DNA from 2 places in the Exiguobacterium sp. s16 genome. Region 2 is predicted to be linked to the other one. Evidence: a T-box and tRNA genes for the amino acid it is inferred to sense, from the RefSeq annotation. Region 2 holds a T-box; the other holds one or more tRNA genes.
What was found. The T-box of region 2 lies ahead of KNP86_RS01110 (valine--tRNA ligase). A T-box ahead of a tRNA ligase gene usually reads a tRNA of that ligase, here a tRNA-Val.
Positions count from the first base shown of each region.

Region 1: it encodes a tRNA-Val, which carries the amino acid that the T-box ahead of KNP86_RS01110 (valine--tRNA ligase) is inferred to sense. The anticodon was not compared.

Region 1 is NZ_JACSLM010000005.1:129,813-134,234, forward strand. Features, by position in the region: gene feoB (ferrous iron transport protein B) at 1-1,412, shown strand, start outside; gene KNP86_RS10875 (hypothetical protein) at 1,428-1,625, shown strand; gene KNP86_RS10880 (DUF554 domain-containing protein) at 1,672-2,376, opposite strand; tRNA gene KNP86_RS10885 (tRNA-Val) at 2,534-2,606, opposite strand; gene KNP86_RS10890 (GNAT family N-acetyltransferase) at 2,694-3,251, opposite strand; gene KNP86_RS10895 (DMT family transporter) at 3,319-3,633, opposite strand; gene KNP86_RS10900 (DMT family transporter) at 3,630-3,974, opposite strand; gene KNP86_RS10905 (TetR/AcrR family transcriptional regulator) at 3,971-4,422, opposite strand, start outside.
Region 2 is NZ_JACSLM010000001.1:207,538-211,959, forward strand. Features, by position in the region: gene hemB (porphobilinogen synthase) at 1-842, shown strand, start outside; gene hemL (glutamate-1-semialdehyde 2,1-aminomutase) at 839-2,143, shown strand; T-box leader at 2,191-2,411, shown strand; gene KNP86_RS01110 (valine--tRNA ligase) at 2,467-4,422, shown strand, end outside.

The DNA.
Region 1 (4,422 bases), on a different contig from region 2:
ACCGCTGGGTCGCTGTCCAATACTTGGCTGGAAACCGCGTCATTTCCGAGCTACTTGAGTCTTCAGCACCAACCGTCCTCGCGATTCGAAAGACGTTGGAAATGAAACTCGGTCGCTTCGCTCATGCCCATATCACGGAACGAAGACGCGAGTGGACGAAAGACGTTCGTCAGCACGTCGTCGAGGAACGGAATACCCGGCGCGTCACGCTGACTGATCGCATCGATGCCGTCGTCACACATCCGATCTGGGGCTTACCGATTTTCTTCGCGGTGCTCTATAGCTTGTTCCATATCACGTTCAACTGGGTCGGCGCGCCCTTATCCGATGTATTGGATGGATTGTTGACCGGTCCCCTCACATCGGGAACGAGCTGGTTGTTACAAACGCTCGGGACCTCGTCCTTCATCCAAGCGTTGATCATCGAAGGTGTGATCGCCGGTGTCGGCGGCGTCCTCGTCTTCGTGCCGCAAATCTTTGTGCTCTTTTTCTTCATCTCATTCTTAGAGGACTCAGGATATATGGCGCGCGTCGCCATCGTCATGGATCGTTTCATGCAACTCGTTGGACTGAACGGGAAAAGCTTCATCCCGATGATCATCGGCTTCGGCTGCAACGTCCCGGGTATCATGGCCGCCCGAACGATCGAGGAGGAGCGCGAACGGCTGGTGACGATATTCATTTCACCGTTCATGTCTTGCTCTGCACGTCTACCGATTTACGCCGTCTTTGCTGCTAGCTTTTTTGCATCGAATCAAGCGCTCGTCGTCCTGTCGCTCTATATGTTAGGAATCATCTTGGCATTGATCATCGCTAAAATTTTTACGTCCCTCTTGGCCGCAGAAGACCGAAATAGCCTCTTTATCGTCGAACAACCTCCTTACCGGGTCCCTCAGGGGTTGACGCTTTGGCGCAGCACGTGGCAAAAAGCAAAAGGGTTCGTCCGAAAAGCCGGTACGTTCATCTTTGGAGGTTCCGTCTTCATTTGGTTGCTCGCTTATTCCGGCCCAAATGGGTTCGACGTGCCGATGGACGAGAGTTTTCTCGCCATGGTCGGTGGCGTCATCGCGACGTTGTTGGTACCGCTCGGATTTGGGACCTGGCAAGCGGGCGCTGCACTCATCACCGGTTTTTTGGCGAAAGAAGTCGTCGTTTCGACGATGGCGATCATCTATGCGGTCAGTGAATCCGATTTGTCGGCTTCATTATTTCCCGTGTTCACTCCGTTGAGCGCGTATAGCTTCATGGCGTTCGTCTTGCTTTATGTGCCGTGCCTGGCGACCGTTGCTGTCATTCGGCGCGAGGTAGGAAGCGCCAAGCTGACGTGGGTCGCTAGCCTTTACGGATTAGGCGTGGCGTATGTCGTATCGTTGCTCATCTACCAAATCGGCCGTCTACTCGGATTTTCGTGACAAGGAGGAAATGAGATGTCTTTATTTGATCTATTGATTGGCCTTGGCGTCTTCGGATACGCCGTTTATGCGCTTGGTCGATACACACGAAAAGCAAAAGGCGGGAAATGTGCCACTTGTGAGATCAAACCGACGTGCACATCATCCTGTGAGGCCGCCGACTGGGATCAACTCATCACCGAGGCTTTACGTTCCAACTCAAAAAAGTCATGACCTATACAAAAATGGACGGGCGCGTTTTTTGCGCCCGTCCATTTGTTCATTGAAAGATATGTAACACGGTGACGATGACGGCGACCATCAAAATCCCCGGCAATAGATTCGCGACGCGAATCCGAGTGATGCCGACCAAATTTAAACCGATCGCGACGATCATGACGCCGCCGGTCGCTGTCATTTCTAAAATAAAGTCATCCATGAGCGATTCCGGGATAAACTTCATGATTTGGATGGCGAGCAAGGCGATTGCCCCTTGGTATAAGAGAACCGGGACGGCCGAGAACATGACCCCAATCCCTAGCGTCGAGCTAAGGACGAGTGCCGTGAAGCCGTCAATCAATCCTTTTGTATAGAGGACATCATGGTCCCCGCGCAATCCACTGTCGAGTGCCCCGATGACCGCCATCGCCCCGATGACGAAGATGAGCGTCGCCGTGATGAAGCCTTCGGCGATACTCGACTTGCTCTTGCCGCCGAGTCGGCGTTCTAATTGATAGCCGACCTCGTTCAACTTCTCATCAAGTTTCCACCATTCGCCGAGCGCCGCCCCGATGACGAGACTGCCGATGACGATTAAAAAGTTCTCACTCTTCATCCCCATTTGAATCCCCAGCAAGACGACGGCGAGACCGATGGCTGCGGTGACCGTCTCTTTCATTCGTTCGGGGATGCGGTGAAATAAAAGTCCAAGTAATGTGCCAATCACGATCAACGCCGCGTTGACGATTGTTCCGGTTAAGACCATCGTATAACTCCCCGTTTCTGTATGTATTGAGAGGAATATACCAACTGTGTATGTAGACTGTCAATTGAAAGAAAAACAAAAAAAGCCACTTCTCGCAAGAAGTGGCGTCGCGGAAACCCACGTTCCTATGGGTTTCGCATCGGGTTTGGCACCCAAGTGATTCTGACTGGGCTCGAACCAGCGACCTCTACCCTGTCAAGGTAGCGCTCTCCCAGCTGAGCTACAGAATCAGGTCGTGTCCTCTCTTAAGGACACTATTAATATATCAAGAAACTAATGCCTTGGCAACTGTTTTTTAAAACTTTTTTTACTTTTTTTCAACGCGTCATTTCTTCCCGTTTCATATGGCGGCATAACCGCTCTAAATCACCGGCATATACCGAGACGAGCATGCCTTGATACTCGGTGTCACGGTCCCAATGCAATCCGTTCGCTTTCGCGACTCGTTGCGATGGGACGTTATCCGGATGAATCAAGGAAATGATCTCTTTCTCACCTTCTTCGAACGCATGACGCATAAGGCGAGCCGCTGCCTCGCGTCCGTAGCCCATATGCCAATGCTTCGGCGCCAACCAATATCCGACTTCAAGTTCAATCGTGCCGTCGAGTTCATGGAGCAACGTGCCGGCATGACCGATCGGCTCGTCATTTTCATGCGACATCAATTTGAGCAACCCGGTTTGACGACCCGTCTGATAGCGGGCCAACTGGCGCTCGAACCATTCGATCGTCTGTTCATCCGTATATGGCTTTCCGTCCGGGCTAATGAAACGCATCACGCGCGGATCTTGGAGTAGCGATTTCACGAAATAAAAATCAGCAATCGTGTAAGGTTCGAGTCGTAGACGCTCGGATTGCAGTTTGATATGACTCATCGTCCCCGCCCCTTTCGTTCACAGTCTGAACTATTCAATTCCCGTTTTTATTCGAAGCTAATCCTGATCACGCGACAACTTTCAATCCGATGACGCTTCCGATAATAAGCAATAAGAAGAAGATGCGCCACTGGTCCCGGGATTCGTTCAAGTACAGCATGCCGAGCACGACCCCGCCGGCCGCCCCAATCCCGACCCAAATCGAATACGCCAATCCGAGCGGGAGCGTCTCGAGCGAACGCGACAATAAATAAAAGCTTAAGGCAAACGTTCCGACCGACAAGATCGACCATTTAACAATCTGATAGCCTTTTGATTTACCCATCCAAAAGACGGCCATCATCTCAGCAAGACCCGCACCAATCAAAAATACCCAACTCATGCCGACTCACCTCCCGTCACTTGTTTCAGTCCGACCACACCGATCAGAAGCGTGATGATAAAGACGAGCTTCATCCCGGTGAGCGCCTCGTCGAACAAGAGCGCCCCGACGATGACCGTTCCGACGGCTCCGATGCCGGTAAAGACGGCGTATCCCGTCCCCGCCGGTAAGGTGCGGAACGACATCGCCAACAATCCAAAACTCACAATCAATAATAGAATCGTCATCACGCTCGGACCGAGCACCGTGAACCCGTTCGACAGCTTCATCGTCGTCGCCCAAACGATTTCGAGCAGACCGGCGAGCACGAGCCAAACCCAGGCTAGTTGATCTTGTTTCATGTCCAACCGACTCCTTTCTTGAAAATCGTGAATGCGGCCCGTTGCCGTTTGACGCGATTCGTCTCAAGCGTGAAGAGCGAAAGAAGCGCCCCGTCTAGAAAACAATAGTACGCGTCATACACGTCCTCGAGTGACTGTTCGGGTAAGGCCCCTTGCTCCATCGCCAATCGAAACTGTTCTTTCTCGAACGCTTGCAGTTCCGTCTCGACCGAACCGAGCGTCGTCTCGATGAACGATCGCAACTCGGGCGGTGGGACGAGCAACATCCGCTTCGTCAGCATCCACGTCTCTTCCTCTTCAAAGAAGCGAATCAACGCCTCGACGATCGCCTCGATCCGCTCGAGCGGCGCAGCGTCAACGGAAGCGTCCCGTGCCTCCTGCCAGATGTGTGCATAACGGTTCCCCATGTCCTCGACGACTTGCTTGAACAGTTGTTCTTTCCCTTCGA
Region 2 (4,422 bases):
GCTCGATGCCTGGCGTCTTCAACTTCTCGCTCGACCGTCTCGAGGACGAGATCAAGGAGATCGTCGACCTCGGCATTCAATCGGTGCTCTTGTTCGGCGTGCCGGAACATAAAGATCCGGAAGGTACGGAAGCGTATCACGACCACGGCATCGTCCAAGAAGCGATCCGTAAAGTGAAAGAGTGGGCGCCACAGCTCACGGTCATCGCCGACACGTGCCTATGTGAATACACGTCGACGGGCCACTGCGGCATCGTGAAGAATGGTGACGTCGATAACGACGCGTCGCTACCGCTTCACGTCCAGACGGCGATCACGCAAGCGCAAGCAGGCGCTGACATCATCGCACCAAGCTCGATGATGGACGGCTTCGTCGCCGCCATCCGTGAAGGGCTCGACCAAAACGGATTCAACCATATCCCAATTATGAGTTACGGCGTCAAGTACGCATCGGCGTACTACGGACCGTTCCGTGACGCAGCCCAATCGGCACCTGGTGAAGGTGACCGCAAAGGCTATCAGATGGACCCGGCCAACCGCCGAGAAGCGTTCCGTGAATCACAATCGGACGTCGAGCAAGGTGCTGACTTCATGATCGTCAAACCGGCGCTCGCCTTCATGGACATCATCCGTGACATGCGCGACTCGCTCGATATGCCGATCGTGGCGTATAACGTGAGTGGAGAGTACGCCATGGTCAAAGCGGCTGCTTTGAACGACTGGGTCGATGAGCAACGCATCGTCATGGAGACGATGGTCGGCTTCAAACGGGCCGGTGCGGACCTCATCGTCACGTATTTCGCAAAAGACGTCTGTCGCTATTTGGAAGGAGACTACGCATGACCTACAAACAAACACGCTCAGAAGCAGCGTTCGAACAAGCACGTCCGCTCATGCCGGGCGGGGTGAACAGCCCGGTCCGTGCCTATAAATCAGTCGGCATGACGCCAATCTTCGCTGAACGCGGTGAAGGCTCACGCGTCTACGACATCGATGGCAACGAGTATATCGATTACGTCCTCTCATGGGGACCACTCATCCTCGGTCACCGCGACCCTGTCGTCACGAAGGCGATTCAAGAGCAAGCCGAGAAAGGCTGGACGTTCGGGACACCGACCGAGCTGGAAACGAAAATGGCTGAGCTCGTCATCGAGCGCGTCCCATCAATCGAGATGGTGCGCATGGTCAACTCGGGTACGGAAGCGACGATGGCGGCACTTCGCCTCGCACGCGGCTACACGGGCAAGACGAAAATCTTGAAGTTCGAAGGTTGCTACCATGGTCACGGCGACTCGCTCCTCATCAAGGCCGGTTCGGGCGTCGCGACGCTCGGTCTCCCGGACTCGCCGGGCGTACCGAAAGACTTGGCGAGCCAGACGCTCACGGTGCCGTACAACGATTTGGATGCCCTCCGCATCGCCTTCGAGAAGTTCGGCGACGACATCGCTGGGGTCATCGTCGAACCGGCGGCCGGCAACATGGGCTTCGTGCCACCGCAACCTGGCTTCCTCGAAGGACTCCGCGAGATCACGGAACAATACGGCTCGCTCCTCATCTTTGACGAGGTCATGACCGGATTCCGGGTCGGCTATAACTGTGCCCAAGGTTACTTCGGCGTGACGCCGGATTTGACGTGCCTCGGGAAAGTCATCGGCGGCGGCCTTCCGGTCGGTGCCTATGGCGGGAAACGCGAGATTATGGAACAAATCGCGCCACAAGGACCGATTTACCAGGCAGGGACGCTCTCAGGGAACCCGCTCGCGATGATTGCCGGCTACACGACGTTGTCGCAACTGAAGCCTGAGCACTACGCCGAGTTCGAACGCAAAGCGGACCGTCTCGCCGAAGGCTACACGAAAGCGGCCGAGAAGTATAACATCCCGCACGACACGAACCGGGCCGGCTCGATGTTCGGATTCTTCTTCACGAACGAGAAAGTGACGAACTTCGAGAAGGCGAAGACGGCGAACCTCGACTTGTTCCGCGCTTACTATCAGAAGATGGCGGCGCGCGGCGTGTTCTTGCCACCGTCACAGTTCGAAGGATTGTTCCTCTCGACCGTGCACACGGACGAAGATATCGACTTGACGCTCGCAGCGGTCGACGCGACGTTCAAAGAGCTGCAACAAGAGTTTTCACTGTAATCTTGACGGAAACAGCTTCTGTCGCTACAATTGTTTAACAGATACGAACAAAAGCTACGATGAGGAATAGTACGCAATCAACATCCTTTTTCAGAGACGCGGCCACTTGGTGCGAGGCCGCGAAGGATGGTGCGGAAGTCGCCTCGGAGCTGACCTTTTGAACGAAGTAGGAAGGTCCGGTCCATCGACCGTTATTCGATTTTGAGGGCGCCACCTGTTGGCGAACTAAGGTGGTACCGCGGAAGATACGGCTTCTTTCGTCCTTAGCGTTAAGGACGAGAGTAGCCGTTTTTTTGTCCACATTATTAGAGGAGGTTGGGCATATGGCCAACGAGACAAACGAAATCACCATGCCGACGAAGTACGATCCAAGTGCGACGGAAGCGAAATGGTATGACTACTGGTTAGAGAACGACGTATTCAAAGCAGACGAGGACGATTCAAAACAGCCGTACACGATCGTCATCCCGCCACCGAACGTAACAGGGAAACTTCACCTCGGACACGCGTGGGACACGACGCTCCAAGATTTATTGACGCGCCTCAAGCGCATGCAAGGCTATGACGTCCTCTGGCTCCCAGGGATGGACCACGCCGGTATCGCGACACAAGCGAAAGTCGAACAGAAACTCCGTGAGGACGGCATCATGCGTTACGACCTAGGACGCGAGAAGTTCCTCGAGAAGACGTGGGAATGGAAAGACGAGTACGCCGACACGATCCGTGCCCAATGGTCAAAACTTGGCCTCGGTCTCGACTACTCACGTGAGCGTTTCACGCTCGACGAAGGACTCTCGAAAGCGGTCCAAGAAGTATTCGTCCGCCTTTATGAGAAGGGCTTGATTTACCGCGGCGAGTATATCGTCAACTGGGACCCGGCGCAAAAGACGGCCGTCTCGGATATCGAAGTCATCTATCAAGAAGTCGAAGGCGCATTCTACCACATGAAGTATCCGCTCGCTGACGGCTCAGGCCACATCGAGATCGCGACGACGCGTCCAGAGACGATGCTCGGCGATACGGCCGTTGCCGTCAACCCGAAAGATGAGCGTTACGCGCACCTCGTCGGCAAGACGATCATGCTTCCGGTCATGAACCGTGAGATCCCGATCGTCGCCGACGACTACGTCGACATGGAGTTCGGTACAGGTTGCGTCAAGATCACACCGGCGCACGACCCGAACGACTTTGAGATTGGGAACCGCCACGAGCTCCCGCGCATCCTCGTCATGGATGAAGGCGGCAAGATGAACGAGAACGCCGGCAAGTACGAAGGGCTCGACCGCTTCGAATGCCGCAAGCAACTCGTGAAAGATTTAGAAGCGGACGGCACGCTCGTCAAGATCGAGCCGCACACGCACTCGGTCGGACACTCGGAACGTTCAGGCGCGGTCATCGAGCCGTATCTTTCGAAACAGTGGTTCGTCGACATGGAGCCGCTCGCGAAAGCAGCACTCGAAGCACAAGGACATGACGATACGAAAGTCAACTTCGTCCCAGAGCGGTTCGAAGGCACATACCTCCGTTGGATGGAGAACATCCGCGATTGGTGTATCAGCCGCCAACTCTGGTGGGGCCACCGCATCCCGGCGTGGTACCACAACGAGACAGGAGAAATCTATGTAGGTAAAGAAGCACCGGCTGACAGTGAGAACTGGCACCAAGACGAAGACGTGCTCGACACATGGTTCTCGTCAGCGCTCTGGCCGTTCTCGACGATGGGCTGGCCGGACACGGACTCAGCAGACTTCAAACGTTACTTCCCGACGAGCGCGCTCGTCACGGGTTACGACATCATCTTCTTCTGGGTATCGCGCATGATCTTCCAATCGCTCGAGTTCACTGGGAAGCAGCCGTTCAACGACGTGCTCATCCACGGTCTCATCCGCGACTCGGAAGGCCGCAAAATGTCGAAATCGCTCGGAAACGGCGTCGACCCGATGGAAGTCATCGACCAATACGGCGCGGACTCGCTCCGCTGGTTCCTCCTCACAGGATCGACACCAGGGAACGACCTTCGCTTCTATTGGGAGAAGATCGAGTCGACATGGAACTTCGCGAACAAGATTTGGAACGCGAGCCGTTTCGCCCTCATGAATATGGACGGCATGAAGTATGAGGATATCGATTTGTCAGGTGAGAAGACGCTCGCCGACAAGTGGATTCTCACACGCTTGAACGACACGATCGACCAAGTGACGCGTCTCGTCGACAAGTATGAGTTCGGCGAAGCCGGTCGTTACTTGTACAACTTCATCTGGGAAGAGTTCTGTAACTGG